2 regions of the Exiguobacterium sp. 9-2 genome follow, and region 2 is predicted to be linked to the other one. Evidence: a T-box and tRNA genes for the amino acid it is inferred to sense, from the RefSeq annotation. Region 2 holds a T-box; the other holds one or more tRNA genes.

Region 1 (16,276 bases), 690 kb from region 2:
TTCGATGCCGTGACTTTTGCCGCTTTTGCCTCTTCGGCTTCAAGGCGAGCGATTTCTTCTTGTTCGGCCTTCTTCTCTGTGTAGTACGAATAATCGCCGAGGTATTCTGTCACACCAGCTTCACTCATCTCGATGACGCGTGTCGCGATCCGATCGATGAAGTAGCGGTCATGGGAGACGAAGAGTAGCGTACCTTCATAGTCGACGAGAGCGTTCTCAAGGACCATCTTCGAATCAAGATCCAAGTGGTTCGTTGGCTCGTCAAGGATGAGGACGTTAGTCTTCCGGAGTTTCAGTTTTGCGAGCGCGAGACGTCCGCGTTCGCCACCAGACAATTCATGAACGATTTTGAAGACATCGTCGCCGCTGAACAGGAATTGTCCGAGCACAGAACGGACTTCTTGTTCGCGCATCAGTGGCCATTCGTTCCAAATCTCATCGATGACACGGTTCCGGTCATTGAGTTCCGCTTGCTCTTGATCGTAATACCCGATCGAGACGCCAGTTCCGAAACGGAAATCACCGAAGAGAGGACGTAAACGACCGACGAGGACTTTTAAGAGCGTCGACTTCCCGATTCCGTTCGGTCCGACGAGTGCCAGTGATTCGCCGCGTTGCAAGCGGAACGTGATGTCTTTTGAGACAGCTTCTTCGTAACCGATTGCCAATTGATTGACTTGAAGAACGTCATTCCCGCTCTGTTTTTCGATTGGGAAGGAGAGGACCGTACTGCGTTCATCTCCATCTGGTCGATCGAGCCGGTCGACCTTCTCGAGCCGTTTTCGAACGCTTTGAGCACGCTTTGTCGTCGTCGCCCGAGCGATGTTTCGTTGAATGAAGTCCTGCATCTTTGCGATTTCTTCTTGCTGCTGTTCGAACTGCTTCATTTCCTGGTCGTATAAGGCTGCTTTTTGTTCCAAGTACTTCGTATAGTTCCCCGTGAACTTACGACAGACATTGCGCGACAATTCATAGACGACATTGACGACTTGGTCGAGGAAGTACCGGTCGTGCGAGACGATCAGGACGGCACCACGATAACCACCGAGGTAGCTTTCAAGCCAAGCGAGCGTATCGATGTCAAGGTGGTTGGTCGGCTCATCGAGAATGAGAAGTTCTGGTGCTTGTAAGAGCATCTTCGCTAAGGCGAGCCGTGTCCGTTGACCCCCGGACAATGTCTGAATCCGGCGCGAGTAATCATCCGGATAAAAGCGCATGCCGTGCAGGACGGAGCGGATATTCGCTTCGAACTGATAACCACCGGCTTCTGAGAAGTCGTGTTGCGCTTGATCATACGTCTTCAAGAGACGATCGTACGCGACCGGGTCGTTCAAGATATGCTCCATGCCCATTTCGATTTCCATCCGGCGCAGTGTTCGTTCTTGTTCTTGCAGATGTTCAAAGACGGTCAGCATCTCGTTCCAGATCGTCTCGTTCGATTCGAGACCACTGTCCTGCGCGAGATAACCGATTTTGACATCTTTACCTTTCATGATGTCACCCGAGTCATGACTGAGTTCGCCAGCAATGATTTTGAGCAAGGTCGATTTACCGGCACCGTTTCGTCCGACGAGCGCAATCCGATCGCGCTCCTGTACTTCTAGTTTGATATTTTCTAAAATCGGCTCGACGCCGAATGATTTCGAGAGTTGGTTGACTTGTAAGAGTATCATTTCCATCCATCCTTCCACCCTTTAGTCTATCACGAACAAAAGCGCGAGGTCCTGCGGAATATATTATTTGTGACTCTATGTGAAGTGGTTTACAATCAAGGAGAGTAGAAAGCTTTTTGCAAAGATTTGGGTGCCACGATGGATGTGGCCGAAGGGGGAACTGCAGGATGAATGGACCAGACACAAAAATTCCACAAGCGACAGCAAAACGGTTGCCGCTATATTATCGTTTCATCCAAAGTTTATACAATTCAGGTAAGCTCCGCGTCTCTTCTGCTGAGTTAAGCGAGGCGGTGAAGGTTGATTCAGCAACGATTCGTCGCGACTTTTCCTACTTTGGGGCACTAGGGAAGAAGGGGTATGGATATAACGTTCAACATCTCTTAACGTTTTTCCGGAAAACCTTGAATCAAGATGAGGTGACGAATGTTGCCTTGATCGGGGTCGGTCATCTCGGAACAGCGTTTGCAAATTATAACTTTTTAAAGAATAATAGTACTCGGATAGTCGTTGCGTTTGATGCGGACGAAGAGAAGGTCGGAACAACGACGCATGACGTTCCAATCTATCATGTTTCGGACATGAAAGAACAAATCGAAGCGAATCAGGTCGATGTCGCCATCTTGACGGTTCCATCCCAGTTCGCACAGTCAGTAGCGGATGAGTTAGTCGAGTATGGTGTGACAGGCATTCTGAACTTCACGCCTGCACGGTTGAACGTGCCAGCGAGCGTTCGGGTTCATCACATCGATTTATCGATCGAGTTGCAGTCGTTAGTTTATTTCATGAAGCATTATTCGCAATCAGCTGAAGGAGTGAAATCATAATGGAAAACCTTATCCCGCTCACGTTAGGTATCGGACCTGCGAGTATCGGATTAATTGCTGTCGTCGCGTTGATCATCTTCGGACCGAAGAAGTTACCGGAATTCGGTCGTGCTGCCGGTCAAACATTGAAAGAGTTCAAGAATGCCACGAACGGCATCATGGACGACGATAAAAAGGACGAACCGAAAGAGAAGTGATTGAATCATGACGGTTGATCAAGAACAAAGCATGACGTCGCACCTAGACGAACTGCGTAAGCGGATTGTCTGGTCGCTCCTCATCGTCGTCGTCCTGTTCGCTGTCGCATTTCCGCTCGTCCGACCGCTCGTCCGTTTTCTGCAAGCGGACTTAAAAGAGCTCGGTATCGGATTAAATGCCTTCAACGTCGCCGATCCTTTAATGTTGTATTTGAATCTTGCGTTCATCATCGCGCTGATTTTAGCGTCACCGTTCTGGATGTATCAACTGTGGGCATTCGTCCGACCAGGGCTTTATGAAAAGGAACAAAAAGCAACACTGACATATATTCCAGTCATCTTCTTTCTATTTTTGGCTGGTGTAGCCTTCTCGTATTTCTGGTTGCTTCCTTTCTTGCTCGAAGTCTCAACGAATCTCGGGAAAGAATTGGGGATCGAGCAAGTCATCGGGGTCGAAAACTACTTCAGTTTCTTGATCCGGTTGACGATGCCGTTTGGTCTTCTCTTCCAATTGCCGGTCGTGACGATGTTCCTGACACGTCTTGGTCTTGTGACGCCATATTTCATGCGAAAGAATCGGAAATATGCGTATTTCGCGCTGTTCGTCATTGCGGCATTGATCGCACCGCCGGACGTGACGTCACACTTGATGATCTCAGTGCCGTTGTTCGTTCTCTATGAAATCAGTATCTTGATTTCTGCGCGGACGTATAAAAAGGTCTTGATCCTCGAGCAACAGGCAGAGCTTGAACGACAGGCGGATTTGATGCGTGAATTGAATAAATGAATCGTGAATTCCTTCCAGCAATTTCGGGAGGAATTCTTTTTTATGAAAGCGTTATGTTTATATTGATAAAGCAGTTAGCGATGCGTATACTAAAGATAATTCATGGGGGCTTAGCTCAGCTGGGAGAGCGTTTGGCTGGCAGCCAAAAGGTCGTCGGTTCGATCCCGATAGTCTCCACCAAGTGCATACGTTCAACTCCTCGAGTGCTCGAGGAGTTTTTTTATGTTCCCAGTTAAATTCCTTCCAAATATAAAATGTCACCAAAAAGAAATAAATTAAAAAAATAGACAAATATAAATTGTTTATTTCCATTAACTTCATTAAACTAAAAATACAGAATTTTCTTTAAACTGCTTTATTAGTATTACTACTATGGTTTTACAGAAAAGGGGAAACGAACGCATGAAGAAGAAGATTGCACTTATGGCAGCCGTCTTAATGACGTCTTCCAATCTAGTCAGTGCGCAAGGTGCACTGTCCTCGCAAGACAAAGCGACGGGTCAAAAACCGCAGGCGCTCTCACTGAAGAAATCGGGGCAAGAAAAGAACTACAAACAATCGGATAAAGTCCGAGTCGTCATCGAGATGGAACAAAAACCGGCGATTCAAATCGCCCAAGCTCAAAACAAGCGGTATAGCACATTGAGTAATGCCGAAAAGGAATCGATCAAGGATCGACTCGTCAGCGTCCAAAAATCAGTCAAGTCAGCTATCGCTAAAAAGGCGATTCCTGTTACATATAAAGAAAGCTTCACAACCGTCATCAACGGATTCAGTGGTGAAGTGAAGTTCGGTGACATCGAAGATATCAAACAACTCGAAGGAGTCAAAAGTGTACATATCGCGCACGAATATGCGCGCCCAACCGTCGATAAAGGTGCCAAGCCAGACATGCTGTACAGCAAGGACATGGTCAATGCGAAGGAAACGTGGCAGGACTATGGCTTCAAAGGGGAAGGAACCGTCGTCGCGGTCATCGATACGGGGATTGATCCATCGCACAAGGACATGGTCTTGAGTCCAGAGACAAAGGTGGATTTAACCTCTTCGAAGGTCGAGAGTGCGAAAGAAACAAAAGGCTTAAAAGGAAAGTACTTCACGGAAAAAGTACCGTACGGCTATAACTATGCCGATCACGACAGCGAAATCCGTGACTTAGGTGCGGGGGCATCGATGCACGGGATGCACGTCGCAGGTACGGTCGGAGCAAACGGGGATGAAGCGAACGGCGGCATTAAAGGGGTCGCTCCAGAAACACAGCTCCTTGCGATGAAGGTCTTCGGTAACGATCCAGGGATGCCATCGACATTTAGTGATATCTACATCAAAGCAATCGATGATGCCATCGCACTTGGAGCGGACGTCATCAACATGAGCCTGGGTTCGACGGCATCGTTCGTCAACGCAGATGATCCGGAGCAACGCGCGATCGTCAACGCGATGAACAACGGTATCTTGTGTGCGATCTCTGCTGGTAACTCGGCGTTTGCAGGTCATGGTGCGGGTAATCCATATACAGCAAACCCGGATATCGGTGTCGTTGGTGCACCAGGATTGACGAGCCAGGCGCTCCAAGTCGCGTCACTCGAAAATACGAAATTGACGCTTGAAGGCATGGCGCTGACGATCGACGGTCAGGATGCCGGTTATTTGGCATACCAAAAACAAGATTCGCCGAATCCGATTGCCGTCTTCGATAAAGAGAAGAAGGATGTCGTGTATGTCGGTGACGGTCAAGCTTCGAACTATGAAGGTAAAGACGTCAAAGGGAAACTCGTCTTCGTCGTGCGAACAGGTGATTTTAACTACAGCATGATTCAAGCAGAAGCTGAGAAGCAAGGCGCAGCAGGTGTCATCGTCCGTGGTAAAATCGATCATGGGGATTACGTCAGCATGGCGCTCAACAATCCGACGATTCCACTCGTGACGCTTAGCATCGCGGACGGGAATGATCTCGAAGCAAAAGCAAAAGAAGGCAAGGCAATCGCAGTGACATTTGACGGAAAAGCGGTCTCAACCGATAACCCGGTCGCAGGACAAATGTCTGACTTCACGTCATGGGGTGTCACGCCAAGCCTTGACTTCAAGCCGGAAATCACGGCACCAGGTGGGAAAATCTATTCGACGCTTAATGATAACGAGTATGGCGTCATGAGCGGTACATCGATGGCAGCACCACACGTCGCTGGAGGAACAGCACTCGTCATGCAACGGATTGCGAAGGACTTCAAAGTCACTGGTGCAACACGCGTTAAACTCGCCAAAAACATCTTGATGAATACATCGCGTCCGCAACTCGATCAAGGAAAATACAACGCACAATTGAAAACAGGCAACTTCTACTCCCCACGTCGTGAGGGAGCTGGACTGATGGATCTTCGTGCTGCGATGAAGACACCAGTCGTCATCACAGAGACAAAGTCAGGTGAAGGCAAGGCATCCTTGAAGGAAGTCGGCGAGAAGTTCACATTCACGCTTGATTTAAAAAACTACAGCAATGAAAAAGTGACGTATAAGCTAGCGGGAACGGTTCAATCAGATCTCGGTGCAAAAGGATCGAACTTCCTTGAAGCAAATGGAATCTTCAAAAAAGGAACGATCGGTACGGTAGATGCCAACACAGGCACATACCCGATCTCATTTGCAGTCGGCTCGAAGAAAGCGAGTTCAGTCTCGATTAATCCGAAGAGCTCAACGAAAGTCAGCGTGTCAGTCGATTTGAAGAACACAACTGACTGGGCGAACGAGCTTCCGCTTGAACAAGTCTTTAAAAACGGCTACTTCGTCGAAGGATTCGTCCGTCTGATCGATACGAAGAGCAAAAATCCAGAACTGACAGTTCCTTATGTTGGGTTCAAAGGAAAATGGGATCAAGCTCCGATTTTAGATGCACCATTGTACGATAAAAACAACACGTTCTATGGATTGACAGGTCTAGCGACTGAAGTGAAGGATGATTTCGAATTCCTTGGTACGAATGCCGCTGGAAAAGTTGTCGCGAACAAAGTCTCGTTCTCACCGAACAACGACGGTAGCGCAGATGAAGCTTTCCCGATCATCTCATTCCTTCGCAATGCGAAAAAAGTCGAGTATTCGATTCTTGACCGGAATAAAACAACACTTCAGAAGCTTGATATGCAAACGGACGTCGTCAAGAACTACTACGACAGCGGTTCAGAGGACGGCTACACACCAGTCACAAGCGCTGCTTGGGACGGAACGATCAACGGGAAACCGGTCAAAGATGGTCTTTACTACTACAAAGTCAAATCGGTGATCGATTATCCGAACGCAAAATGGCAGACGAATCTCTTCCCAGTCTATGTCGATACGAAAAAACCAGCAGCTACTGTGAAATGGGATGCTGCGAAATCAACACTTTCATGGACAGCAGGCGACCAAGGAACAGGAGTTGCGTCATACGATATCCTCGTCAATGGCAAGAGTGTCTTAAAGCAACCACTTGCCGCAACAGAAAAAGCGTACACGTTGACGGATCTGCCGGAGCGCGCGAAGATTGCCTTCGTCGTCAAAGACTATGCTGGAAACAGTGTGAAAAAAGACGTCAACACGACAGGCGTTGATAAAGCCGTACCAAATGTTCAAATCGATACACCGGTCGCTCTTGGTCTTGCAACATCAAAAGTCATCAATATCGCGGGTCATGTCTCTGATGAGTCAGGTATCAAATCGTTCAAGATCAACGGAAAAACTGTTAAACTGCGTTTCGATGCAGCCCAACAAAACTATGCGTTCAGCCATGACGTGACGTACACGACAGATGGCGTCAAGTCATTCAAGGTCGAAGCATACGATGGAAAAGGAAATCGTGTGGCGTTCAACCGTCAAGTCATCATCGACACAGAATTACCAACGATTCGCGTCACAGCACCAAAAACCGTCTCAAGTAAAACAAAAACAGCTGAGATGAAGATCGTACTTCGCGATAACTACAGCGAATTACGCTTCGACTTCAATGGTAGCGCGGAATACCGCCGGACGTTCAAAGAACCGTACGTCATGAAAGCCTTCAAAAAGACGATCACGAAAAAAGTGACGCTCAAAAAAGGAAAAAACACGTACAACTTGAAACTGAAGGATCTTGGTGGACACGTCGTTACAAAAACAGTCGTCATCACGAAAAAATAAGTTAACAATGAACAAGCCAGGCGGAAATCCGTCTGGCTTTTCGTTGTGTGTCGAAGCGCCTTGAAGGGTTTATGAGACGAGTGGAGCGGGAAATTTAAGAGCAGAAACAATTAGAGGGGGAACAACCATGAATCCGTTTACGACATTAATCGCCTTCATCGTAGGGTGTCTCGTCTTATATCTCGGTATCCGTGACAAAAATGGCTGGCTGATCGGTGTCGCGTTAATACCGCTCGCGATCGTTGCCTATAGTGTCATCTACCTCATCATTCAGGTCAGTGCATAGTCTCTAATGAAAGATGTCTTGTCCGAAGCGACAGGACATCTTTTTTTTGAAAAATCGCACTACAGGTGAAACCGATACAGTAAAATGTAAGTATATGACAGTATAGAGAGGTGGGAGATCATGGAACACGTACATACACAAACGGAAGCATTAGCGACGTTATACGAAGAGATGCACCAAAAGACAAAGACCGGCATATGGGTCATGCTTGCAGCATTTTTAGCACTCAGTAACACACTTGAGAAGCCGGTTTATGCGATGATCGTCCCATTATTGTATTTTGGCTATGACATGCTCGTACAACGCAAGCGGTTCGCGCTTGTCGCGAAATATTCATCAGAGGCATCAGCAAGACGTCTCTATCAGGTGCATGTCTTGATCGGCATCTTACAATACGGAGCGCTTGCCGCCCTGATTGTCTGGGCAGCTGATCGCCCGAACATGTCTTTCTTAATCGGTCTGATCATCGTCGTCATTCCGTTTTACTGGATCTGCCGAAAAACGCTAGAGAACATCTCACGAAAGATTGATCCAACGTATGTGACGGAAAAAGAAATTCATCAAGCTTGCTAAAGGAGACGATGTCATGCAAACGGATCGAGAAGAACGTCTACAAAAACTTGCCCTCGCGTACCGGGACGTTGAATGGCTCGGCACACGCTGGTATTGGAACATGTTTCTGTTCATAACAGTCGGTATCTTGATTGAATGGAAGGATCTCCCGATGCTGATTTTGGCGATTCCAGCCATTTTTCTCGCCTCCGATTTTCGTTATCAACTAAAAAAACGAGAAATTTTAGAAGACTATCTCTCAAACGCACAAGTTCGCCGGCAATTTCTACTCCGTATCGGTAGTCATGTTCTGTTGTACGCCGTCTTGACGGTCGTCATCATTCAGACGATCGATAGACCATTCTGGCAGATGTTTGTTGCGATATTTGCGATCTTAACACCGCTCTACTTCATCAGCGAATGGATCATCCGACGTGACGGAAAGCGTGATCCAGATTATATCAGTGACGTTGAAGTTGCCCGCTTCGTCAGACAGAAAGGAACATCGCAATGGAACACCTATTCGAGCGACAAGCACGTCTGAACCTATTAGTACGTCCTGTGCGTTCCGTCGCCTATTTCTTTTTGGTCCCTGGATTGATTTTTGCGTTACCTGCTTGGTTTATGCCGACAATTACATCCGTCTTTCTTCAGATCATGCTCTTTTGTCTTTGCGCGACAGCAGTCTCTCGAGAAATTGTCCGTCTACGGCTCATGAAGTCATATTTAACACCAACTATGTATCAACAAACCGTTCAAAAGGTCGCTCGTCTGACAATCATCGGGTATGTCGTTGCATGGCTGATCGCCGTCGTCATGCTGTCGATTCCAAGTGCTCCTGGTTATTTATTTGTCGTCTTCCTCTTTTGGATTGGTGGGTTTAGTCTTGGTGTCACTCGAATGAATCGGTTAGCCAAACAAATCGATCCAGCCTACGTCTCGATGGGGGAAATCGAACGTGCGTGGTGGAAACGGTAAAGCAAAAAATCCGCATCAATCAGCGAAAGACGCTGTTTGATGCGGATTTTTGATTATTTCTTCAACAAGAGATAGATAAAATAAGGTGCTCCGATCAAGGCGACGACGATTCCAGCTGGCACGCCGTCCGGTCCCGCAATGTTGCGTCCGATCGTATCAGCGAACGCAAGCAACCATCCGCCGAGCAAGAGGGCAATCGGCAAGAAGAACTGATGCCGTGGTCCAACGAGCGCGCGGGCGATATGTGGCGCCATCAGACCGATGAAGGAAATCCCACCCGTGACGGAGACGGCAGCAGCGGCAAGTGCGACGGCTGTCAACAAGAGTTGGATCCGTTCTTTTTCAAGCGCGACGCCGACACCGATTGCGACCGGTTCATTCAAGGCAAGGAGATTGAGTTTATTCGCCTTATAGAACGTCAGCGGAATCAAGACGAGTAACCACGGTAACAGTGAGTAGACGAAGATCCAGTCCGTCCCCCAGATGTTACCAGCGAGCCACTTAGCGATGAAGTCGACCTTTTCACGACGCGTCGACGAAATCAGAATGACCATGATTCCGGAAAGCGCCATCGAGAAGCCAACACCAGTCAAAATCAAGCGAATCGGTTGCAGTCCTTGCACACGATCATATGAGAATAGATAAATCGCCATCGCGGTCACGAGTGCACCGAGAAAGGCAGCGATCGGTAACAGATAAATGAATGATCCGACATCGACCGGGAAGTACAGGAAAAACAAGGCGACGGCGACACCAGCTCCGGTATTGATGCCGATGATACCAGGATCAGCGAGTTCATTGCGCGTGATCCCTTGGAGGATCGAACCGGATAAAGCGAGTGCCATTCCTGCCATGACGGTGATGAGCAGTCGTGGTAAGCGGAGCGAATAGAGGACGAACTCCTCTTTGAACGAGCCGTTTCCAAGTAACGTCGGCAACAAACGATCATAGGATAGGGAAGCAGGTCCGAGACCGATGCTGACGACGAGTGTTGCGATCAATAGTGCCAGTAACGTCCAAAACGTCAGTTGCTGGCGACGACGTAAACGAGATTCCATCATGAGAAAGCACGCCCTCCTTTCCGAACGATCAAGAGGAAGAATGGTAGTCCGAGCATTGAGACGATCGCGATGACCGGAGTCTCGTAGGGAGCATACAATGTCCGACCGATCGTATCGGCAAGTAACATGAACGTCGCACCAAAGATCGCGGTCATTGGCAGGATGAACCGATAGTCCGTCCCGACGATCGCGCGGACGATATGTGGAATCATCAGCCCGATGAACGCCATGTTACCGACGAGTGCAACAGCAGCACCTGCAAGCAGAATGACGACAACATAAAGTACTGCTTTGATCCGCTGGATGTTCTGCCCGAGTCCGAGCGCGACTTCTTCCGATAGACTGAGAATCGTCAATTGTCGGGAGAAGATGAAGGCAATCACAATCCCGATCGCGATGACCGGAGTGATGACTTGCAGTTGTCCCCATGTCGACCCGACGAGTCCACCGGACGTCCATTGTGAGACATCTTGAGCGATCTTGAAGTAGATGCCGATGCCTTCCGCAATCGCATACAGAAAGGCTGAGATTGCAGAACCGGCAAGGACGATCCGGAGTGGCGAAAAACCACCTTTTTTCGAAGCACCGATTCCAAAGACAAGTGCTGCCCCAAGTGCTGCTCCGAAGAAACAAGCAATCATGATACCGAAGTACTCAATTTTCGGGAACAGGACGATGACGAGTGCAAGTGCTGCGTTCGCACCCGCCGTCAGACCGAGCAGACCAGGATCGGCGAGGGGATTGCGTGTCATCGCCTGCATGATGGCACCAGAGACACCGAGTGCCGCTCCGACGAGGATTGCTGCTAATTCCCGTGGCAGGCGGATTTCCTGGACAATTTTTGCTTTTTCATTCAACGGTCCGAACGTCAAGGCGTTCCAGACTTCGCGGATCGTCGTATCGGCAGCGCCGAACGTCATCGCGATCCAGAACATCCCGAAAAAGAGGACAAGACCGAGTGTGATTTTTATGCCGAACGGAATTCGACCAGCTGACATGAATGTCGCCTCCATTTCTGATTCAGGGAGTGAGCCGCAAAAAAGGAAGGGATCCCGCAGGTTCCCTCCCTTATTTATTATGCACCAAGGAAACTTTTCTTGAAGAACTCGAGTTGACGTTCGAGTGTGAGAGGATCATTGAAGTAGAACTCCTTCGAATCGACTTCGAAGACATGATCGTTTTTGACGGCTGGAATGTTTTTAAACGTATCCGTTTTCGTGAATGAGTTGTCCGCTTCTGCGCTCTTGCTGAAGACGAGGTAGTCGCCTGCATATTCAGGGAGGACTTCTGGTGACAACGCATAGTAACCATCTTTTAATGCCATCTTCGTGACTTTATCCGGCATTTTTAATTTCATTTCTTGATAGAGAATCTCTGTTCCACGACCCCAGTTGTTGCCGAAGACGTAGAGTTGTTTATCGAAACTTTCGATGACAGAAACAGTAGCATCTTCACCGATTTTTGCTTTGATGTCTTTACCGGCAGCAGCGGCACGTGTTTTGAAGTCTTTGACCCAATCGCGTGCTTCCTGTTCTTTGTTGAGCAATTTACCGATTTCGATATGTTGCGTCAAGTAGTCGACTTTTCCGTATGTGTACGTGACCGTCGGAGCGATTTTTTTGATTTTGTCGAGGTTTTTCGTTGTCGAGTAGCCGATGATCAAGTCAGGATCGAGTTCGATGATTTTTTCAACGTTCTCTTCCGAAACTTCCGTGACATCTTTTAGTTTATCGAACTTCGGATTCGCTTTTGACCACGAATCAACACCAACGACAGGAACGCCGAGTGCCATGACGTTGCCGGCAAAACCAGCGAGGACCACGACTCGTTTTGGATGAGCTGGAACTTTAATGTTTCCATTTTCTGATTTATATGTGATCGTTTCGTTTTTCGAACCAGATGCTGCGTCGTCTTTTTTCTCTGTATTGCCACACGCTGCGATGACGAGCGTGAGAATGAGTAGAACCGGTACAAGTAGTTTCTTCATGATTTAATCTCCCTTGATTAAGTTGTAGGTGATACACATCGGCTTGTTCGTCCGCGGATCGCGTCCGATTTCAGCATCGATATGGAATACTTCTTGTAAGACATCTTTTGCGATGACTTCCTCACACGTTCCGGCTTTGACGACTTCGCCGTTTTTCATGGCGATAATATAGTCGGCGAAGCGCGCCGCTTGATTCAAGTCATGCAGGACCATGACGATCGTCCGTCCTTCGGTCCGGTTAAGATATTCGAGCAGTTCGAGCACCTCGAGTTGGTGGGCGAGATCAAGATAAGTCGTCGGTTCATCGAGAAAGATGATATCTGTCTCTTGAGCGAGTGCCATCGCAATCCAGACCCGTTGACGTTGACCACCGGACAGCGCATCGACTGGACGATGTTTGAACGCCATCGTGTCCGTTGCTTCGAGCGCCCAATCGATGATTTCATAATCGTGTTTCGTCAAGCGTCCGAATCCTTTTTGATAAGGAAAACGACCGTATGAGACGAGCTCTGCGACCGTTAGACCGCTTGCACTTTCCGGAGTTTGTGGCAGGATAGCCATCTTCCGAGCAAGCAGCTTCGTGCTTTCCTTCGCGATATCAAGACCATCGAGCAACGCACGTCCCGATTGATGGGGAATGATCCGTGTCATCGCTTTCAGCAAAGTTGATTTGCCGCATCCGTTCGCGCCAATGATCGTTGTGATTTGACGATCGGGAATTTGGACGGACAAGTCTTTGACGATGGGACGATCACCGTAGCCGATATTGATTTCTTCTGTTGCTAGACGTACCATACGCGACGACTCCTTCGTTGTTCTCTCCATTTTTCAATGATAATGATTATCACTATCGTCTCATTAACCATACCAGTCTCATAAAAACGCTGTCAACATTTTTTCTTGTGTTCAAGAGATGTTCACGTTATCATGAGAGAGTGAGAATGATAATCAATAACAATCAAGGATGAGGAGTGAGTGAGATGAGGGAACAGGAGTTGTTCGACGTAACGATCATCGGTGGAGGACCAGCAGGGTTATATTCGACGTTCTATAGTGGTCTTCGAGGTATGAAGACGAAATTGATCGAGTATCAAGCAGAACTCGGAGGAAAACTGCACGTCTATCCGGAAAAGATGATCTGGGACGTCGGTGGACAGCCGCCGATCACTGGTGAAAAACTCATGGCTCAACTCGTCGAACAAGGACTGACATTTCAACCGACTGTTCAATTGAATGAAAAGATCATCTCGATCGCAAAAGACGTCTTCGGTAACTTCGTCTTAGAAGCGGAATCGGGGCAGATTCATTATTCGAAGACGGTCATCGTCGCGGTCGGCGGTGGCATCCTCAATCCACAAAAATTAAAAGTCGAAGGCGCGGAACGTTTCGAAGTGTCAAACTTGAACTATACGGTTAAATCGATTGAACGCTTTAAAGGAAAGACCGTCATCGTCTCAGGTGGTGGGAACTCAGCGATCGATTGGGCAAACGAACTCGAACCGGTCGCGAAAAAGGTCTACGTCACGTATCGGCGAGATTGTTTTTCAGGGCACGAGGCGCAAGTTGATCAACTTGTCAAAAGTTCGGCGGTCTGCCTCCTCAATACGACGATTCACAAATTAATCGCCAGTCCCGATCACCAACGGATCGCGTCGGTTGAATTGATCGACTGTCAAACAGATGAGGTCGTCGAGATTCCAATTGATGAAGTCATCATTAATCATGGGTATGAACAAGATGCGGCGCTACTTGACGCGTGTGACCTCGATATTGCACGGGTCGATGACTTCTACATCGCCGGGAATGCCGCGAGTGAATCGAGTGTACCGGGACTATATGCAGCAGGAGATATTCTTTCGCACGACGGGAAGGTCCATTTGATCTCGGGTGCGTTCCAAGATGCGGCAAACGCCGTCAACCGGGCGAAACGCTTCATTGAGCCGGAAGCGCCAAAAGTGGCGATGGTGTCGTCACACAATGAGGTCTTCAAAAAACGCAATCGTGCGTTGATTGAGGAACGCGTTAATCAACAATCTTAAAAATTATGAAAACGTCCAAAATGCTTGAAAACAAGCGGATTTTGGACGTTTTTTCGTACAGAATTCGGTTTTGTACTATAACAGATGGATTTGACAATGTGCTGTATTTAGGACAAAATTCTATTTATGTTCCACTACATGTAGGATACAAGTAAGACGGATGTATAAGGAGGAAGCGTATGACAACTACGAAACGTAAGCCCATTGGCCTTGCCTGGCAGATTTTAATCGGCTTGATTCTCGGGATCACAGTCGGTGGTGTATTTTATGGGAATCCCCATGTCGCGGAGTGGCTCAAGCCAATCGGTGATATCTTTATCCGGATGATGAAAATGATCGTCGTCCCAATCGTCTTTACGACGATCGTCCTCGGTGTCTCATCGGTCGGTAGTCCGAAGAGTCTCGGACGTCTCGGCGTCAAAACACTGGGTTACTTCACGATCGTGACGATGATCGCCATCTTCACGGGGCTATTTGCAGCCAATCTGATTGAACCAGGTGCTGGCATTAATATGTCGACACTGGATAAAACGGATATCTCATCATATGTCGCAACGGAAGAGACGACAAAAGACGAAGGACTCGTCGAAAAAATCGTCAATATCGTACCGACGAACATTCTCGATGCGATGGTTCGCGGTGATATGCTCGCTATTATTTTCTTCTCAGTCTTATTCGGACTCGGTGTCGGTTTTGCAGGAGAGAAGGGTCAACCGGTCATTCGTTTCTTCGAAGGTGTCGCAGCAGCAATGTTCAATCTCGTCAACATCGTCATGAAGTTCGCACCAATCGGTGTCTTCGCCTTGATTGGTGTGACGGTCTCGACGTTCGGGATTGACTCGCTTGGTTCGTTATTCAAGCTCATCGCGACATTGTATGTCACAGCGCTTCTCTTCATGATCATCGTCTTCGGCGGCATCATGAAGTGGGTTGGTGTTCGGGTCTCGGACTTCGTCCGCGTCTTCAAGGATGAATTGCTCTTGACGTATTCGACAGCCTCTTCAGAAACGGTTCTTCCACGGATCATGGAAAAACTCGAGAAGATGGGCGTGCCGAAATCAATCGTCAGCTTCGTCGTACCGACGGGTTATTCGTTTAACCTCGATGGATCAGCACTCTATCAAGCACTTGCTGCCTTGTTCATCGCACAGATGTACGGGATCGACCTCTCGATCGGGACGCAGATTACACTCGTCTTCGTCTTGATGCTGACATCAAAAGGAATGGCTGCCGTTCCAGGCGTTTCGTTCGTCGTATTGCTCGCAACACTCGGTACGGTCGGTATCCCGGCGGAAGGACTTGCCTTCATCGCGGGGATTGACCGAATCATGGATATGATGCGTTCCGTCGTCAACGTTACAGGAAACACGCTCGCTTCACTCGTCATTGCGAAGTGGGAAGGTGTTCTTGATGAAGACCAACTCGATACATTCATGTCGACAGAAAATAAAAAAGACGACATCCGCAGTGCGTGATTGTCGTAAGTATGGGGAAGGACTGAATCGTCAGTCCTTTCTTTTTTTTGTCTCTGAAAATAGATTAAAGTCGATTGTTTTTAAAGAAAACCTCTTATTTTTGATTATAGTTAAAATTATATTGAATATTATTTATTTTATAGTTAATATTATTTATATAATCACAGGGGAGAGGCGATAGGATGGAAACGGTAGGAATCGTCATTGGTATTGTCACAGTCTGTATCGTACAATTTTACTTAGCGCGGCGCAGAAGAGTCTTTAG
Region 2 (16,276 bases):
GTCTTTTCCGATGAACCGCCCGTTAAGATCATTGAAGAAGTCCGTCAAGTCGTCGGAAACGATGCCGCTGCGATTCGTAAAGCGAAGATGCCACCGAGTTCGAATGCATTTGTTCCATCTGTCGGTGGACTGATTGCAGCGAGCTACGTCATCAATGAGATTGTCCGTGAAGCTGGCGTGACGATCGAACGCGTTCGTTAAAAAAGCGACCTTATGGTCGCTTTTTCTGATGTGTGGCTGTTTGTTTGTTCCAAAAATCGAGTCGAGCCTGCAGTTGTTTTTCAAAACCGCGTGGGCTTGGACGATAAAAGACGGGTTTGGTCCGGGCAAGGTTTTCTGGCCAATAATTCTGTGGCACATAGGCATGTTCGAAGTCGTGCGGATATTGGTAGGTAACGCCATTCCCAAGTGCCGCTGCACCCGGATGATGGGCATCGCGCAAGTGTGGGGGAACAGGTCCACCATCTGAACGACGGACGAGCATCAATGCTTGGTCAATGGCTGAGATGACGGCATTCGATTTCGGTGCTGTCGCGAGATATAGGACCGTTTCAGCAAGCGGGATCCGTGCTTCTGGGAAACCAACGTATTCGCACGCGCGCGCGCAAGCATCGACCATCAATAACGCTTGCGGATCAGATAGACCGATGTCTTCTGCCGCATGGACATAGAGACGACGGACGATGAAACGTGGACTTTCACCGGCTTCAATCATGACGGCGAGCCAGTAGAGCGCGGCGTCGGGATCGGAACCACGAATCGATTTGATGAAGGCGGAGATGACATCATAATGACGATCGCCGTCCTTATCATACTTCAATGCCTTTTGCTGAATCGATTCCTCAGCGACAGCGAGGTCGATCGTGATTTGACCATCGATTTCCGGTGTCGTTAAGACGGCAAGTTCGAGCGCATTCAATAATGCCCTGTAATCGCCATCTGACAACTTGACGTAATGATCGATCGCGTCCTCCGTGATGGTGATCGGATATTTGCCAAGACCACGCTCCGTGTCCTTCAGGGTCCGATCGAGGACGATCCGTAAATCATCTGCCGTCGGGGGTTCAAAACGAAAGACTGTTGCCCGCGATAAGAGAGCGGCGTTGACCTCAAAACTCGGGTTTTCAGTCGTCGCACCGATCAACGTGATCGTACCCGCCTCAAGTGCCGGCAGTAAGGCGTCTTGCTGCATCTTATTGAACCGATGGATCTCATCGAGAAAGAGGATCGTTTTTTGATCCTCGAACTGAAGACGAGCTTCGGCTGCTTTTAAAATCTCACGTAATTGTTCCAGTTTTGCCGTGACCGCATTCAATTGCTCGAATGCTGATTTCGTATAACTGGAAATGACACGTGCGAGGGTCGTCTTACCGGTGCCCGGTGGACCGTAAAAAATGACGGTTCCGAGACGATCGGCTAAGATGGCGCGCCGCAAAAGCGTCGTCTCTCCGATTAGATGGCGTTGTCCGACGATTTCATCCAGATTCTGCGGACGCATCCGATTTGCGAGCGGTCCGGCAGGAGACTGGGATTCAAATAAATGTGCCATACACATACGCTCCTTCCACTTTTAGCTACTACTATACTAGAAAGGATGATCCTTCGCATGATGAAAATCTCAACGAAAGGGCGATATGGTCTGACGATCATGATCGCACTCGCGAAAGAAGCTGAATCAAAACCATTGTCCTTAAAAAAAATCGCCCAGATGTATGATTTATCAGAGCACTACCTCGAGCAATTGATCGCACCACTTCGAAATGGGGGTCTCGTCAAAAGTGTTCGCGGCGCTTATGGCGGGTATAAGCTCGGTCGTGAAGCACAAAGCATTACGGCGGGTGAAATCATCCGCCTGCTTGAAGGACCACTCGTCGTCGTCGAAGTCGATGCTTGTGACGAGGTCACGAAACGCAAACTTTGGGACAAAATCCAACAAGCGGTCGATCAAGTACTCGATTCAACGACACTACAAGACTTAGCGGAAGAAGACGATACAGGATACATGTTCTATATTTGAGAGGTGAATACGAATGAATTACTTTGACCATTCGGCGACGACGCCGATGCGTCCGGAAGTCCTTGAGGCGATGACGCCTTATTTGCTCGAACAGTACGGCAATCCATCAAGTGTCCATGCGGCTGGTCGTTCTGCTCGGGCGGCGATCGACAATGCACGTCGGCAGATCGCACAAGAATTAAATGCGAAACCAACTGAACTGATTTTCACGAGTGGTGGAACGGAGTCGGATAACTACGCCATCTTCGGTGCGGCTGAGGTAGCGCGTGAAAAAGGGCGTCATCTCATTACGACACGGTTTGAGCATCATGCCGTACTCCGTGCGTTCGAAGAGCTTGAAAAGCAAGGCTATGATGTCACATATCTCGATGTACCGTCGTCTGGCGTTGTGTCGTTGACTGCCTTACAAGAAGCAGTTCGGGAAGATACGATACTCGTCTCGATCATGTTCGGCAACAATGAAGTCGGGACGATCCAGCCGATTGCGGCAATTGGTCAATTCTTACGGGAACGCGGTATTTTGTTCCATACGGACGCGGTGCAAGTGTTCGGAAAACAAGCAATTGATGTCGAAGCGTTACAGGTCGATCTTTTATCCGCGTCTGGTCATAAAATCAATGGTCCAAAAGGAATCGGGCTATTATATGTACGGACAGGTGTGAAATTAGCGACGCAGACGTATGGCGGAGAACAGGAACGCAAGCGTCGCGCTGGTACGGAGAACGTACCGGGAATCGTCGGTTTAGCGAAAGCGCTCGAACTGATGATCGCAGAGCGCGATCAACAGCAGGACCACATCAAACAACTGCGTAGCGTTTTGCTAACACGCTTGGATGAAAGTGGCGTCACTTACGAAGTCAACGGTGTTGAAGGATTGCCGAATGTCCTCAATCTTTACTTCCCGCAAATTGAAATCGAACCGTTCTTGATCATGCTTGATATGCGCCAGATGGCTGTATCGAGCGGGAGTGCATGTACGGCAGGATCCGTCGAGCCTTCGCATGTCTTGTCGGCGATGTATGGTGAAGATGAACGGACACGGGCATCGGTTCGGATCAGTTTTGGTCACGGAAATGAGCTCGCGCAAGTCGAACTACTCGCACAAGCCTTGCAAGATGTCGTAAAATCGTTTCAGAATTAACTAAGAGGTGAAATGAATGAATACACGAGCGAAAGCCCCGAGTGAAACGACAGTCGTCGTTGGGATGTCGGGCGGTGTCGATTCGTCTGTGACGGCTCATTTATTAAAAGAGCAAGGCTATAACGTCATCGGGATCTTCATGAAAAACTGGGATGACACGGATGAGAACGGCTTTTGTACGGCGACGGAAGATTATGAAGACGTCATCGCCGTAGCCAATCAAATCGGCATTCCGTATTATGCGGTCAATTTTGAAAAAGAGTACTGGGATAAGGTCTTCACGTACTTCCTCGATGAATATAAACTCGGTCGGACACCGAATCCAGACGTCATGTGTAACAAGGAAATCAAGTTCAAAGCCTTCCTCGATCACGCGATGCGTCTTGGTGCCGATTTCGTCGCGACAGGTCATTATGCACGTGCTGTCTATGAAGATGGAGAACATAAATTGCTTCGTGGTGTCGATGCAAACAAGGATCAAACATATTTCTTGAATCAATTGTCGCAAGAGCAAATCGCGAAGGCGATGTTCCCAATCGGTCACATGGAAAAATCAGAAGTGCGCCGGATCGCAGAAGAAGCGAACCTTGCAACAGCTAAGAAAAAAGACTCGACCGGTATTTGCTTCATTGGCGAGCGGAATTTTAAACAGTTCCTCGGTCAATACCTACCGGCACAACCCGGTGAGATGCGGACGCTTGACGGCAACGTCATGGGTCGTCACGATGGATTGATGTACTATACGATGGGGCAACGCCACGGGCTTGGTATCGGTGGCGACGGAGAACCTTGGTTCGTCGTCGGAAAAAACCTAAAAGAGAACATTCTCTATGTCGATCAAGGATTCCATAACGAATTATTGTATTCGGAAGGATTACTTGCTTCAGATGTCAGTTGGACATCTGAACGTCCAGTCGGTGAGACATTCCGTTGCACAGCGAAATTCCGTTACCGTCAACAAGACACAGCCGTCACGGTTCGTGTCCTTGAAGATGGACTCGATGTTTCGTTTGACGAACGTCAACGGGCGATCACACCAGGACAAGCGGTCGTGTTCTATGATGGAGACATCTGCCTCGGTGGTGCCACAATCGATGCAGCTTATAAAGCAGGCGAACGCCTCGCTTATTTAGCGTAAGGAGCAAAAGAAGATGAACTATAATGAAGTAGGGTTCCGGCATCTAGAAGCTGGAAATTATGAATTAGCAGCGCAAGCTTTTAATGATGCGATCGAAGAAAACCCAAAAGATCCGACGGCGTACGTCAATCTTGGAACATTACTCCAATCGATGAACGACGCTGATCGTGCCCTTCGTTTTTATGACCGGGCACTGATGATTGATAATACGTTTGCGAGTGCCTATTATGCGAAAGGCGCTCTGTTCTTTGCTGCCGATCAACTCGTCGAAGCAGAGGAATCATTGCGCGCAGCGTTATTGTACGGACTTGACGACGCGGATCTCCATTTCATGCTAGGGATGACGTATCAAAAACTCGGTGATCCAGTACGCGGCTTACCTCGTTTACAACGCGCGTCAGAACTAAACGGTGTCGATATCGAGATCTCGTTCCAATACGGACTTGCCTTAGCGCAAAACGAGAAGTTGGAAGAAGCGGTCGAGATGTTCGAGCATGTCTTGATGCTTGACGAAACGCATACAGATGCACGATACAATTATGCGATTGCTCTTGCCTTCCTCGGTCAACAGGAAGCCTGTTATGCAGAACTTGAAGCCGTTCTTGCCTATCAGCCGGAACACGCCCTTGCACGAGATGCAAAAGCGAAGATGGATGCGTTATTAAAACAAGCAGATTGATCTAAAAAAGACGATTCCAGGCGGAGTCGTCTTTTTTGTATGGTATTTAATTCCCGACTTCACGGATGACACGAAGCGGAGGTCCGGAAAAGTCTTCATAGGCTTCATCCATGTTTTTCGTATACAGTTCGATGACGTTATTTTCTGTATCCTTGAAATAAGCGGAATACTCTTTTTGGTTCGAGGTCTCCTGTTCATCCCATTCTCTTAGCTTCACGGTGATTGAAGCTTCCCGAAGCTGATTTAAGGCTTGCTGGAACTCGTCCTTCTCAACGTAAAAGGCACAATGGACATGGACTCCGCCTTCATCGTACAACGTATCCCATTCGGAGACCGGTAAATGTTTAACGGTTCGTTCTTCCATCGTGAAGTCCCGTTTCAGCCAAAGACCGAGTCGGGTGTTGCCGCCAATGTAGAGCCACGTTGCCCAGACCCCATCTTGTTTAGATTGTTCTTTGCTCGGCTCAGCATCCTCAGGTGCCCATTGCTCGACAATCGGAATACCAAGTGTCTCATTCCAAAAGCCAAGGGCGCGATCCATATCCTCGACTTCAAGTACTAATTCACACAATCCTGCAATCGGTAAACGTGCCATCCTTGAACTCCTCCTCTTAACGAAATGTTTCACGGTATCTTTCCCTGATTTAAAATCCGGTAAACGAATGCTATGATGAAAGCAGCGAATGAAAAAGAGAGAAAGAAGGTGGAGTGATGGAGCACCCCCATCAAGTCGTCGGGCGCGTCAAACGTGTGCTCTTTTCTTCTGAAGAGGAAGCACACTCCATTGTACTGGTCGCCGTCAAAGAAAAGAACTTTGAATTAAAAGAGACCGAGCTCGTCATTACGGGTACAGGAGTCGGAATCGAACTCGGAGGGACGTATCAAGCATTCGGTCGTCTCGTTGATCATCCTCGCTTCGGAAAACAACTGAAGGCGGAGCTGATTCGCCGATCGGTTCCGATGACTAAACATGCGACGATCCGCTTCTTGACGAATGGTTCGTTCACCGGCATTGGTCCGAAAACAGCGAAAAATATCGTCGATGCTCTTGGAGAAGACGCAGTGGATCTCATATTAAAGGATGAACGGGTACTGAATCAGGTGCCTGGGTTAAAACAAAAACAAGCAGACATCATATTGAATCGACTCGCGACGCTATACGGTGTCGATCAGTTGATGCTGTTCTTAGCACCGTTTGATGTCACACCGAAGCTGGCGGCAAAGATCTATGCCGCGTACGAGGGCGACGCCATGGCACGGATTCGGGAGAATCCGTATTCCTTGATGTATGAAGTAAACGGGATTGGCTTTAAGACAGCCGATCATATTGCCGCGCACCTCGGACTTGTCGGATTACACCCGGAGCGTGTCGCTGCTTCGATCATGCATATATTAGAACAAGAAGCGGGCGAGGGACATGCCTTCGCGACGGTCGACTCGCTATTGCAACGGGCACCCCGTCTGCTAGGGGAAGATCCGGGAGAGCGGCTAGAACAAGCGATCGAACTATTGCTCGCTGAAGATAAGGTCAAGCTTGAAGAAGGTTGCTTGTATTTACCGACGATCTTTTATGCGGAAGTCCGCGCGGCGAAGGAACTAGCACGCGTCATGGCAAACGGTGCCGAACAAGAAGTCGATGTCGCGACGATCCTTGAAGCAATTGGTCACCTCGAAGAACAGTTCGGCATGGAATATGCTGCGCAACAGCGAGAAGCGATCGAGTTAGCGGTCAAAGCGCCGCTGATGGTCTTGACTGGTGGACCGGGTACCGGTAAGACGACTGTCATCAAGGGAATTTTGCATGCGTTGCAAGAAATTCATGACTGGCCGCTTGAGAAGAGTCGCGTCAAGACAGGGGATGTCTATCCATACGTCCTTGTTGCACCGACGGGACGTGCCGCTAAACGTCTATCGGAAGCAACAGATGTACCGGCGATGACGATTCACCGTCTCTTAAAGTATGATGGAACGAACTTTCAACTGAATGAGGATCAGCCGATCACGGGAAAAGTACTGATCATCGATGAATCGTCGATGATTGATATCTACTTGTTATCGAGTTTGCTTCGCGCCGTCCCGAATGGCATGAAGATCTTGTTCGTCGGTGACCGCGATCAATTGCCATCCGTCGGTCCAGGACAGGTGCTGGCAGACTTGATGGATACGGAAGGAATTCCCGTCGTCCGTTTGAACGTCGTCCATCGTCAAGCAGAAGATTCTTCGATATTGCGTCTTGCGCACGATTTGAAGAACCGGACGACGTCTGCTGATTTGTTATCACCACTTGCGGATCGCCGCTTCTATACTGCGTCTCCGCAAGAGACGTTACGGGGCATCTCGGCCTTCGCGGAAAAAGCACTCGCAAAAGGCTACTCGAAATTCGATGTACAGGTCCTCGCGCCGACTTACCGTGGTCAGGTCGGGATCGACGAATTGAATGTCGCCTTGCAACGCGTCTATAACCCGGAGGAACCGAAGAAACGGGAAGTCAAACAAGGGACGCGGATTTACCGGACCGGGGACAAGATTCTCCAGCTCGTCAACAATGCGGAAGAAAACGTCTATAACGGAGATATCGGCGAAATCGTCAATATCTTCTTCGCTAAAGAGAATGTCGATAAAGTCGATAAAATCATCGCCCGGTTCGATCAGACGGAGGTCGAGTACAACCGGAGTGATTGGGATCAATTCACGCACGCCTATGCGATTACGATCCACAAAGCGCAAGGATCTGAGTTTCCGATCGTCTTGATGCCGGTCTATTTCACGGGGGCGTTCAAACATTCCCGAAATTTAATTTATACGGCAGTTACTCGGGCAAAATCGAGTTTGTTATTATTCGGTGATCCGCGTGCGTTCCATAAAGCGTCGCAAGAAGAGGAACCCCGGCGCCGAACACGATTGATCGAACGACTCGGTGGGGTGACAAAGACTTGACGGATGCTGTTCGATAGGTAATAATCACGATAGATGAATGGACGTAACACGTTGATGGAAGATAAGTAAAAGGAAAACTCGAGTCCAGAGAGAAGTGAGTCTGCTGCAATCACTTTCTCGAGTCCCTTTGAAGCTCCTTCCGGAGTCGGGTGTAAACACCTGCGGGTCATCCCCGTTATCAGATGTTCGAGGTAGGCAATGGATTGCTTACGAACGAGGGTGGTACCACGGAAGCGATGCTTTCGTCCCTTTTCAGGGATGAAAGCATCGCTTTTTTGCGTCCAAATAAAACCAATGGGGGTAACTGTTCATGAAAGCTCTAAAACCATTAACGGGTGCACAAATCCGTCAGATGTATCTTGATTTCTTCCAAAGCAAAGGGCATGCGATCGAACCGAGTGCTTCGCTCGTACCGGTCGAGGATCCATCGCTCTTGTGGATCAACTCGGGTGTTGCAACACTCAAGAAATATTTTGATGGTCGTGTCATTCCTGATAATCCACGTATCGTCAACGCACAAAAATCAATCCGGACGAACGATATCGAAAACGTCGGGAAAACAGCGCGTCACCATACGTTCTTCGAGATGCTCGGAAACTTCTCTGTCGGTGATTACTTCCGTGAAGATGCAATCAAATGGGGTTGGGAACTCTTGACGAGTGATGACTGGTACGGTCTTGACCCAGAACGTCTTTCGGTCACGATTCATCCGGAAGATGATGCAGCGCGTCAAATCTGGCTTGAACTCGGTGTACCGGCTGAGCGGATCATTCCGCTTGAAGATAACTTCTGGGAAATCGGTGAAGGTCCATCTGGTCCGAATACGGAAATCTTCTTCGATCGTGGTCCAGCTTTCGGAGACGATCCGAACGATTCAGAACTTTATCCAGGTGGCGAAAACGAACGCTATCTCGAGATCTGGAATATCGTCTTCAGTCAGTACAACCACGACGGACACGGCAACTACACGGAACTTCCGCGTAAAAACATCGATACTGGGATGGGACTCGAACGGATGGCGTGTGTCATGCAGGACGTGCCGACGAACTTCGATACGGATCTGTTCATGCCGATCATTCATAAGACAGAAGAAATCAGCGGCAAGATCTACCGTGATGATTCGAAACTTGATGTAGCATTCAAAGTCATCGCAGACCACATCCGTACTGTATCATTTGCGATCGGTGATGGTGCTCTTCCTTCGAATGAAGGACGTGGATATGTCCTTCGTCGTTTACTACGCCGTGCGGTTCGTTATGCGAAAATGCTTGGGATCGAACGTCCGTTCATGTATGAACTCGTTGATACGGTCGGGAACGTCATGGTTGACTTCTACCCACAAGTTCCGGAAAAAGCGGACTTCATCAAACGCGTCATTAAAAACGAAGAAGAACGTTTCCATGAGACGCTTCATGACGGTCTTGCAATCTTGAACACGGTGGCTCAGAATTCTAAAGCAAACGGTGAGCACGTCATCAGTGGCGAAGATGCGTTCCGTCTGTATGACACGTATGGTTTCCCACTCGAATTGACAGTTGAGTATGCGGAAGATCATCAGATGTCTGTTGATGAAGAAGGCTTCAAACAAGCGATGGACGCGCAACGTCAACGTGCGCGGGCAGCACGTGAAGAGAGCGGTTCGATGCAACAACAATCGGAAGTCCTCTCGACACTAAAAGATAAAAGTACGTTCGTCGGCTATACCGACCTTAAGGCGGATGCAAAAATCATCGCATTGTTGCATGATGGAGAACGAGTCACAGAAGTGGCTGCTGGTGAAGAAGCGCAAGTCATTCTCGATATCACGCCGTTCTACGCTGAAAGTGGTGGTGAAGTAGCGGATACAGGAACAATCGAAGGCAAAGACTTCGTTCTTGATGTCAAAGATGTTCAAAAGGCACCAAACGGTCAAAACTTGCATACGGTCATCGTCCGTACAGGAATCGCAACGGAAGCGGCGGATGTCGTTGCAAACGTCGAAGCAGCAGAACGTAAAGCCGTCACGAAAAACCATACAGCAACACACTTGCTTCATAAAGCATTGAAAGACACGCTCGGAACACACGTCAACCAAGCGGGATCACTTGTTTCTCCAGAACGTCTCCGCTTCGACTTCTCACACTTCGGTGCCGTGACACAAGAAGAGTTGACAAAAATCGAACAAGACGTCAACCAAGCGATCTGGGCATCATTACCGGTTGATATCGAAGAGATGAACATCGCTGATGCAAAAGCAAAAGGCGCGATGGCATTGTTCGGTGAGAAGTACGGGGAAACGGTCCGTGTCGTCTCAGCAGGCACATACTCGATTGAATTGTGTGGCGGAATCCACGTCGGAAACACTGCAGAGATCGGTCTGTTCAAGATCGTCTCAGAGTCTGGGATCGGTGCAGGTACACGCCGGATCGAAGCCGTGACAGGTGCAGGCGCGTATCGTGTGATGAATCAACACTTAGAAACACTCGAACAAGCAGCAGCTGTCTTGAAAACGAAAACGACGGAAGTTCCGGTCCGTATCGAAGCACTGCAACAACAACTTCGTGAGACGGAACGGGCGAACGAATCGTTGCAAGCAAAACTTGCGAACATCGAAGCTGCTTCACTAAAGGACGATGTTGAGGAAATCAACGGCGTACGTGTGCTTGCGAAACGTGTCGACGTCTCAGATATGGATGCCCTTCGCGGTATGATGGATGAGTTGAAGAGCTCACTCGGATCAGCAATCATTGTTCTCGGTAGTGCGCAAGGTGAAAAAGTCAATCTCGTCGCAAGCGTTTCAAAAGATTTAATCGACCAAGGCTATCATGCTGGTAAATTGATCAAGGAAGTCGCAACACGCTGCGGTGGTGGCGGTGGCGGTCGCCCTGACATGGCTCAAGCTGGTGGGAAAGATGCGTCGAAATTAGAAGAAGCACTCGCGTACGCTTCACAATACGTGCAATCACTGGCATAATAGAAACGTAGTGTATATGAAAGAGGTGATGAACGTGAGTCAGATGGATCAAACGATGAAATTCAACTTTCCAGAAGACGATAACAAAGCAGCGACACGGGATGTGTTGTTGACGGTCTATCATGCTTTAGAAGAAAAAGGATATCATCCGATCAACCAAATCGTCGGCTATCTCCTATCTGGAGATCCTGCTTACATTCCTCGTCATAATGACGCACGTAACTTAATTCGTAAGATTGAACGTGACGAATTGCTCGAAGAACTCGTGAAATCTTATTTGGCGGAGAGTGGAAATTCAAAATGAAACGTGCAATGGGACTAGACGTCGGTTCGAAGACGATCGGGGTAGCGGTCAGTGACTTGATGGGCTGGACGGCGCAAGGTGTCGAGACGGTCAAGTGGACGGAACCGGATTACCCAGAAGCCTTCAAACGGCTCGATGTCATCATGGAGACATACAATGTCGAAATCCTAGTCATTGGTCTTCCGAAAAACATGAACGGTTCCATCGGTCCCCGTGCGGAGGCGAGTGAAGCCTTTGCGAAGGAAATCGAACAGCATACTGGGCTTGAAGTCGTCTTCATGGATGAACGGTTGACGACGATGCAAGCAGAACGGATGCTGATCGATGCCGATGTCAGCCGCAAGAAACGAAAACAAGTCATCGATAAGATGGCTGCCGTCATGATCCTGCAATCGTATTTGGATCGGGCGAATCGATGAAGGGGGAGAAACCGATGGCTGAAGAAAAACGTCAGTATCTCTTTCCAGATGAAGAGGGCGGCGAACATCTTTTCGAAGAATGGTACCGTTACTCAAGTGAACGTACAGGAAAAACCTATCTATTTCTTGAAATGATCGGTAACCCTGACGAAGGAGCGGATGATCTAATCATCTGTGAGATCGATGAATATGGAGAAGGCGAAGATGATTTTGAATTGAGCCTGATCGATGAAAATGATGAGCAAACTTGGGATGAACTCGAGCTTGCGTTAAAGGAGCGGATCACTGATGCAACAGAATGAGCCAACACGTTACGTAATTCCGGACGGCGAAGGAAATGATTTCGAATTCGTAGAACGTCTGCGTTATGAAAGCCCACGTTCGAGCAAGACATACATCTTCCTCGAGCCAATTGGAGCAGATTATGACGAAGCAGAAGAAGTCGATATCTTCGTTTACGAACTCGACGAATACGGTGATGGAGACAACGACTTCAACCTCGTACCAATCGACGAAGACGATACAGCGACTTGGGATGAAATCGAAGAAGTCTTTAACACGCTCGAAGATCAGTTAGACTAACCCGACTCATGACAGGTGACGTCGTAAGAGACTTTCTCTTACGGTGTCACCTTGTTTTAAGAGAAGAAGGAGGAACCGATGGAGAACGAATGGAAGCAAAATTCTGAAATCGAAAAAAGGCGACGCCGGACATCACGCCGGATCACGCTGATCATCCTTTCTGTATTGTTGACGATTTTTCTAGTTACCAGTGCGGTCATCTATGTCTTTTTGAAAAATGCGCTTGAACCGGTCGATGAAGCAGCGACGAAATCTGTCAAAGTCGAAATTCCTTTAGGCGCAGGAACGAGTACGATCGCTTCCTTACTAAAGGAAAAAGATTTGATTGCAAACGAGACGATTTTCCGTTATTACGTCCGTTATAAGAATGAATCGTCATTCCAGGCGGGTACATATACCCTGTCACAAGCCATGTCCCCGGATGAAATCATCAATGAATTGAAAACGGGAACGGTCATGAAGGCAGCGGATGTGAAAATCACGTTACCTGAAGGCATCACGATGGATCGTCAAATTGATTTAATCGCGAAAGCGACGAAGTTCAAAGAAGAGACGATTCGTAAAGAATTGACGGATGCGATGTTCATCGATGCCATGATTGAAAAATATCCGATGTTGACGGATGAAGTGAAGAAGAATGGCGTCTTGTACGCACTTGAAGGATATCTCTTCCCAGCAACGTATGAGTTCGATAAAGGAAAAAGCATTGATCAAATCGTCGAGACGATGCTCGACGAGACAGAAAAAGTCTACGATGAAAATGAGGATGCCATTCGAAAGTCAGGCATGACCTTCCATGAAGTGCTCAGTCTCGGTTCAATGGTCGAGCGTGAAGCCGCGACACCGAAGGATCGTCGTGAAATCGCAGGCGTCTTCAAAAACCGTTTAGATGATGGCATGAAACTTCAGTCGGACCCGACGGTTTGGTATGGCACAGGCGAGAATACGGCATTGACGACGCTGAAGGATCTTGAGAATAACTCGAAGTACAATACGTATAAGTACGAAGGAATTCCGATTGGTCCGATTTCAACGGTCAGTAAGGATTCCGTATTAGCTGTCTTGAACCCGAATAAAACAAAATATGTCTATTTCTTCGCCCGTCCACCAAGTGATACACATCCACGAGGACAGATTCTTTACGAAGAGACATATGAAGAACATCAACGAAACGTCGTTAAGTATAAACCGGAATGGGTGGAATACGAAGCGAGTAAAGAGCAATGAGCAACGGGTTGGGTTGAAGCGGAAATGACGCTTCAAGTCAACCTGTTTATGCGGAAGAGGGAGTGAATGGCGTGAAGGATTTCACGACCTATGTCGAATCGATGATTCATCCTCGTGATGCCCTACTAGAAGAAATGGAGCGTTATGCGGAAGAACATCATATACCGATCATCGAGTTGACCGGTTCCGAAGTCTTGTTGTCGCTCCTGCGATTACAGCAACCGAAGCGTATTTTAGAAGTCGGAACAGCAATTGGTTATAGTGCGATCCGGATGGCACGCGCGTTACCGGATGCGCGTATTACGACAATCGAACGGAATGCAAAGCGGTATGAAGAAGCAAAAACCTTCATCGCCCGGTCAGATGTGGCGGATCGGATTGACATCATTTTTGGTGATGCAGTAGAATTAGCCGAAACGCTTGAAGACCAGTTTGATGCAGTCTTCATCGATGCAGCTAAAGGACAGTATAAAAAATTCTTTGCGGGATATGGGCGACTCATTCCAGAGGGTGGCGTGCTTTATACGGACAATCTCTTCTTACACGGAGATGTCCTTGAGCCTGACCCGAAGACGTTCGATCGAAGAAGACGTCGGCTCGTGCGTCTCGTCAAAGAATTCACGGTCTGGATGATGGAACAAGAACAATATGATACGACGATTTTTCCGCTCGGTGACGGTGTATCCGTCAGTCGGAAAAAGTCGAAATGATGGAGGAACGAATGACATGCAAAAACCGGTAGTAATAGGCGTAGCGGGCGGAACGGGTTCAGGGAAGACGACGGTGGCACGTTCACTTGTCGATGCGTTCCCAAGCGAATCAATCGTCATGATTGAACAGGACGCATACTATAAAGACCAAAGTGAATTATCAATGGAAGAGCGATATCAGACAAACTATGATCATCCATTTGCTTTCGATAATGGTCTTTTGATTGAACACATTCAAGCGCTCCGCGAAAACATTGCCGTTGAAAAACCGGTATATGATTATGTCGCACATACACGTGCTCAAGAAACGATTCGTCTCGAACCACGTGATGTCATCATCGTAGAAGGAATTTTAGCGCTTGAAGACGAACGGTTACGGGAACTAATGGATATTAAGGTGTTCGTCGATACGGATGCGGACGTTCGCATTCTTCGTCGGATGCAACGTGATATCAACGAACGTGGGCGTTCAATTGATTCTGTCGTTGAGCAGTACACGAATGTCGTCCGTCCGATGCATCTGCAGTTCTGTGAACCGACAAAACGTTATGCGGATATCATCGTACCAGAGGGCGGCGAAAACCACGTGGCAATCGATTTACTCGTAACGAAAATCCGAGCGATCCTTGATTATCGTTCGGCACTTGATCAAAGAGGATATTGATTCCAAAAAAGATGTGAATATACTATACTAGTGGAATAAAAAGGAGCGTGACAAAAATGGCAGAAAAGCAATACTACATGACGCTTGAAGGTAAAGCGAACATTGAAAATGAATTGAATGAATTGAAGTCAGTCCGCCGGAAAGAAGTCGTCGAGAACATCAAGATTGCCCGTTCGTTCGGTGACCTTTCAGAGAACGCAGAGTATGATTCAGCAAAAGAAGAGCAAGCAATGGTCGAAGGCCGGATTGCTCAACTGGAAGAGATGCTTCGCAACGTTGCCATCATCTCGGAAGAAGAGAAGGATATCTCAGTCGTCGGTATCGGAACGACAGTCACTTTCTTGAGTGTCGAAGACAACGAAGAAGATACGTATACGATCGTTGGTAGTGCCGAAGCAGATCCGTTCACGGGTAAAATTTCGAACGAATCACCAATCGCAAAAAGTTTAATGGGGCACCAAGTCGGAGATCAAGTCTCTGTACCAGCACCAGGCGGCGAATACGCAGTAAAAATTACATCGATCAAATAAAGAACACAGGAGCCGGAGCAATCCGGCTTTCTGTTTGATGGAGGAATGGACCATGCCAATCGCAATCATCGGCGCAATGGAAGAGGAAGTCAACTTATTGCGCAACGAGTTGTCAGAACGTAAAGATACAGTCATTGCAAACTATCATTTTTATGAAGGACTCTTGAATAGCGTTCCTGTCGTCATTTTGAAGTCAGGAATCGGGAAAGTGAACGCTGCGATCGGTACGACATTATTGCTTGACCACTACAAACCAACTGCTGTCATCAATACCGGCTCAGCAGGCGGATTTAAAGAAGGCTTAACGGTTGGGGATGTCGTCGTCTCAACAGAAGTACGTCACCATGACGTAGACGTGACAGCGTTTGGTTACGAATATGGTCAGGTACCTGGAATGCCAGCTGCCTACCAAGCAAATCCAAAGCTCGTAGCAACAGCAGAAGCTGTCATCGAGCGGATGGATGCAATTCGTGTGGTTCATGGATTGATCGCGACAGGTGACTCATTCATCCATGATTCAGAGCGTTCTGCTCAAATTAAGGCGCACTTCCCAGAAGTCGCAGCCGTCGAGATGGAAGCTGCGCCAATCGCACAAGTCTGTCATCAGTTTGGTGTTCCGTTCGTCGTGACACGTTCGATTTCAGATAGCGCTAATGAAGAAGCGTCACTCTCGTTTGATGAATTCCTCGAGATTGCGTCAATCAATTCCGCTAAAATGGTCATGGAAGTCGTTCGGACGTTAGCAGAATGAGGTAGAAGGAAGGGCACGGGAGACCTTGCTCTTCCTTTTTTCTTTGACAAAAGCAAATTAACGCTTTATATTAGTACCAGATACTAATAACAAAAGGGGATGCCTTATGAAGATCGGGATTGTAGGATTAGGAACGTCTTTGCCATCACGTCGCGTAACGAATGATGAGCTAGCAACGACGCTCGACACAAGTGATGAATGGATTCGGACACGAACAGGAATCG

Evidence for each region. The T-box of region 2 lies ahead of alaS (alanine--tRNA ligase). A T-box ahead of a tRNA ligase gene usually reads a tRNA of that ligase, here a tRNA-Ala.
Region 1: it has a tRNA-Ala gene. The T-box ahead of alaS (alanine--tRNA ligase) is inferred to sense a tRNA for this amino acid. The anticodon was not compared.

What each region holds. Positions count from the first base shown of each region.
Region 1 is NZ_CP142850.1:2,806,971-2,823,246, reverse strand. It holds gene VJ374_RS14695 (ATP-binding cassette domain-containing protein) at 1-1,673, opposite strand, end outside; gene VJ374_RS14690 (redox-sensing transcriptional repressor Rex) at 1,841-2,500, shown strand; gene VJ374_RS14685 (twin-arginine translocase TatA/TatE family subunit) at 2,500-2,697, shown strand; gene tatC (twin-arginine translocase subunit TatC) at 2,705-3,484, shown strand; tRNA gene VJ374_RS14675 (tRNA-Ala) at 3,589-3,664, shown strand; gene VJ374_RS14670 (S8 family serine peptidase) at 3,887-7,633, shown strand; gene VJ374_RS14665 (hypothetical protein) at 7,761-7,919, shown strand; gene VJ374_RS14660 (hypothetical protein) at 8,040-8,492, shown strand; gene VJ374_RS14655 (hypothetical protein) at 8,506-9,015, shown strand; gene VJ374_RS14650 (hypothetical protein) at 8,982-9,449, shown strand; gene VJ374_RS14645 (FecCD family ABC transporter permease) at 9,503-10,507, opposite strand; gene VJ374_RS14640 (FecCD family ABC transporter permease) at 10,507-11,508, opposite strand; gene VJ374_RS14635 (iron-hydroxamate ABC transporter substrate-binding protein) at 11,586-12,497, opposite strand; gene VJ374_RS14630 (ABC transporter ATP-binding protein) at 12,501-13,292, opposite strand; gene VJ374_RS14625 (NAD(P)/FAD-dependent oxidoreductase) at 13,478-14,536, shown strand; gene VJ374_RS14620 (cation:dicarboxylate symporter family transporter) at 14,716-16,011, shown strand; gene VJ374_RS14615 (hypothetical protein) at 16,194-16,276, shown strand, end outside.
Region 2 is NZ_CP142850.1:2,114,063-2,130,338, reverse strand. It holds gene VJ374_RS11310 (tRNA threonylcarbamoyladenosine dehydratase) at 1-201, shown strand, start outside; gene VJ374_RS11305 (replication-associated recombination protein A) at 212-1,549, opposite strand; gene cymR (cysteine metabolism transcriptional regulator CymR) at 1,610-2,017, shown strand; gene VJ374_RS11295 (cysteine desulfurase family protein) at 2,031-3,158, shown strand; gene mnmA (tRNA 2-thiouridine(34) synthase MnmA) at 3,175-4,296, shown strand; gene VJ374_RS11285 (tetratricopeptide repeat protein) at 4,310-4,975, shown strand; gene VJ374_RS11280 (VOC family protein) at 5,022-5,570, opposite strand; gene recD2 (SF1B family DNA helicase RecD2) at 5,687-7,912, shown strand; T-box leader at 7,955-8,165, shown strand; gene alaS (alanine--tRNA ligase) at 8,223-10,865, shown strand; gene VJ374_RS11265 (IreB family regulatory phosphoprotein) at 10,900-11,169, shown strand; gene ruvX (Holliday junction resolvase RuvX) at 11,166-11,588, shown strand; gene VJ374_RS11255 (DUF1292 domain-containing protein) at 11,603-11,890, shown strand; gene VJ374_RS11250 (DUF1292 domain-containing protein) at 11,877-12,170, shown strand; gene mltG (endolytic transglycosylase MltG) at 12,249-13,397, shown strand; gene VJ374_RS11240 (O-methyltransferase) at 13,469-14,107, shown strand; gene udk (uridine kinase) at 14,124-14,771, shown strand; gene greA (transcription elongation factor GreA) at 14,828-15,301, shown strand; gene mtnN (5'-methylthioadenosine/S-adenosylhomocysteine nucleosidase) at 15,354-16,052, shown strand; gene VJ374_RS11220 (beta-ketoacyl-ACP synthase III) at 16,159-16,276, shown strand, end outside.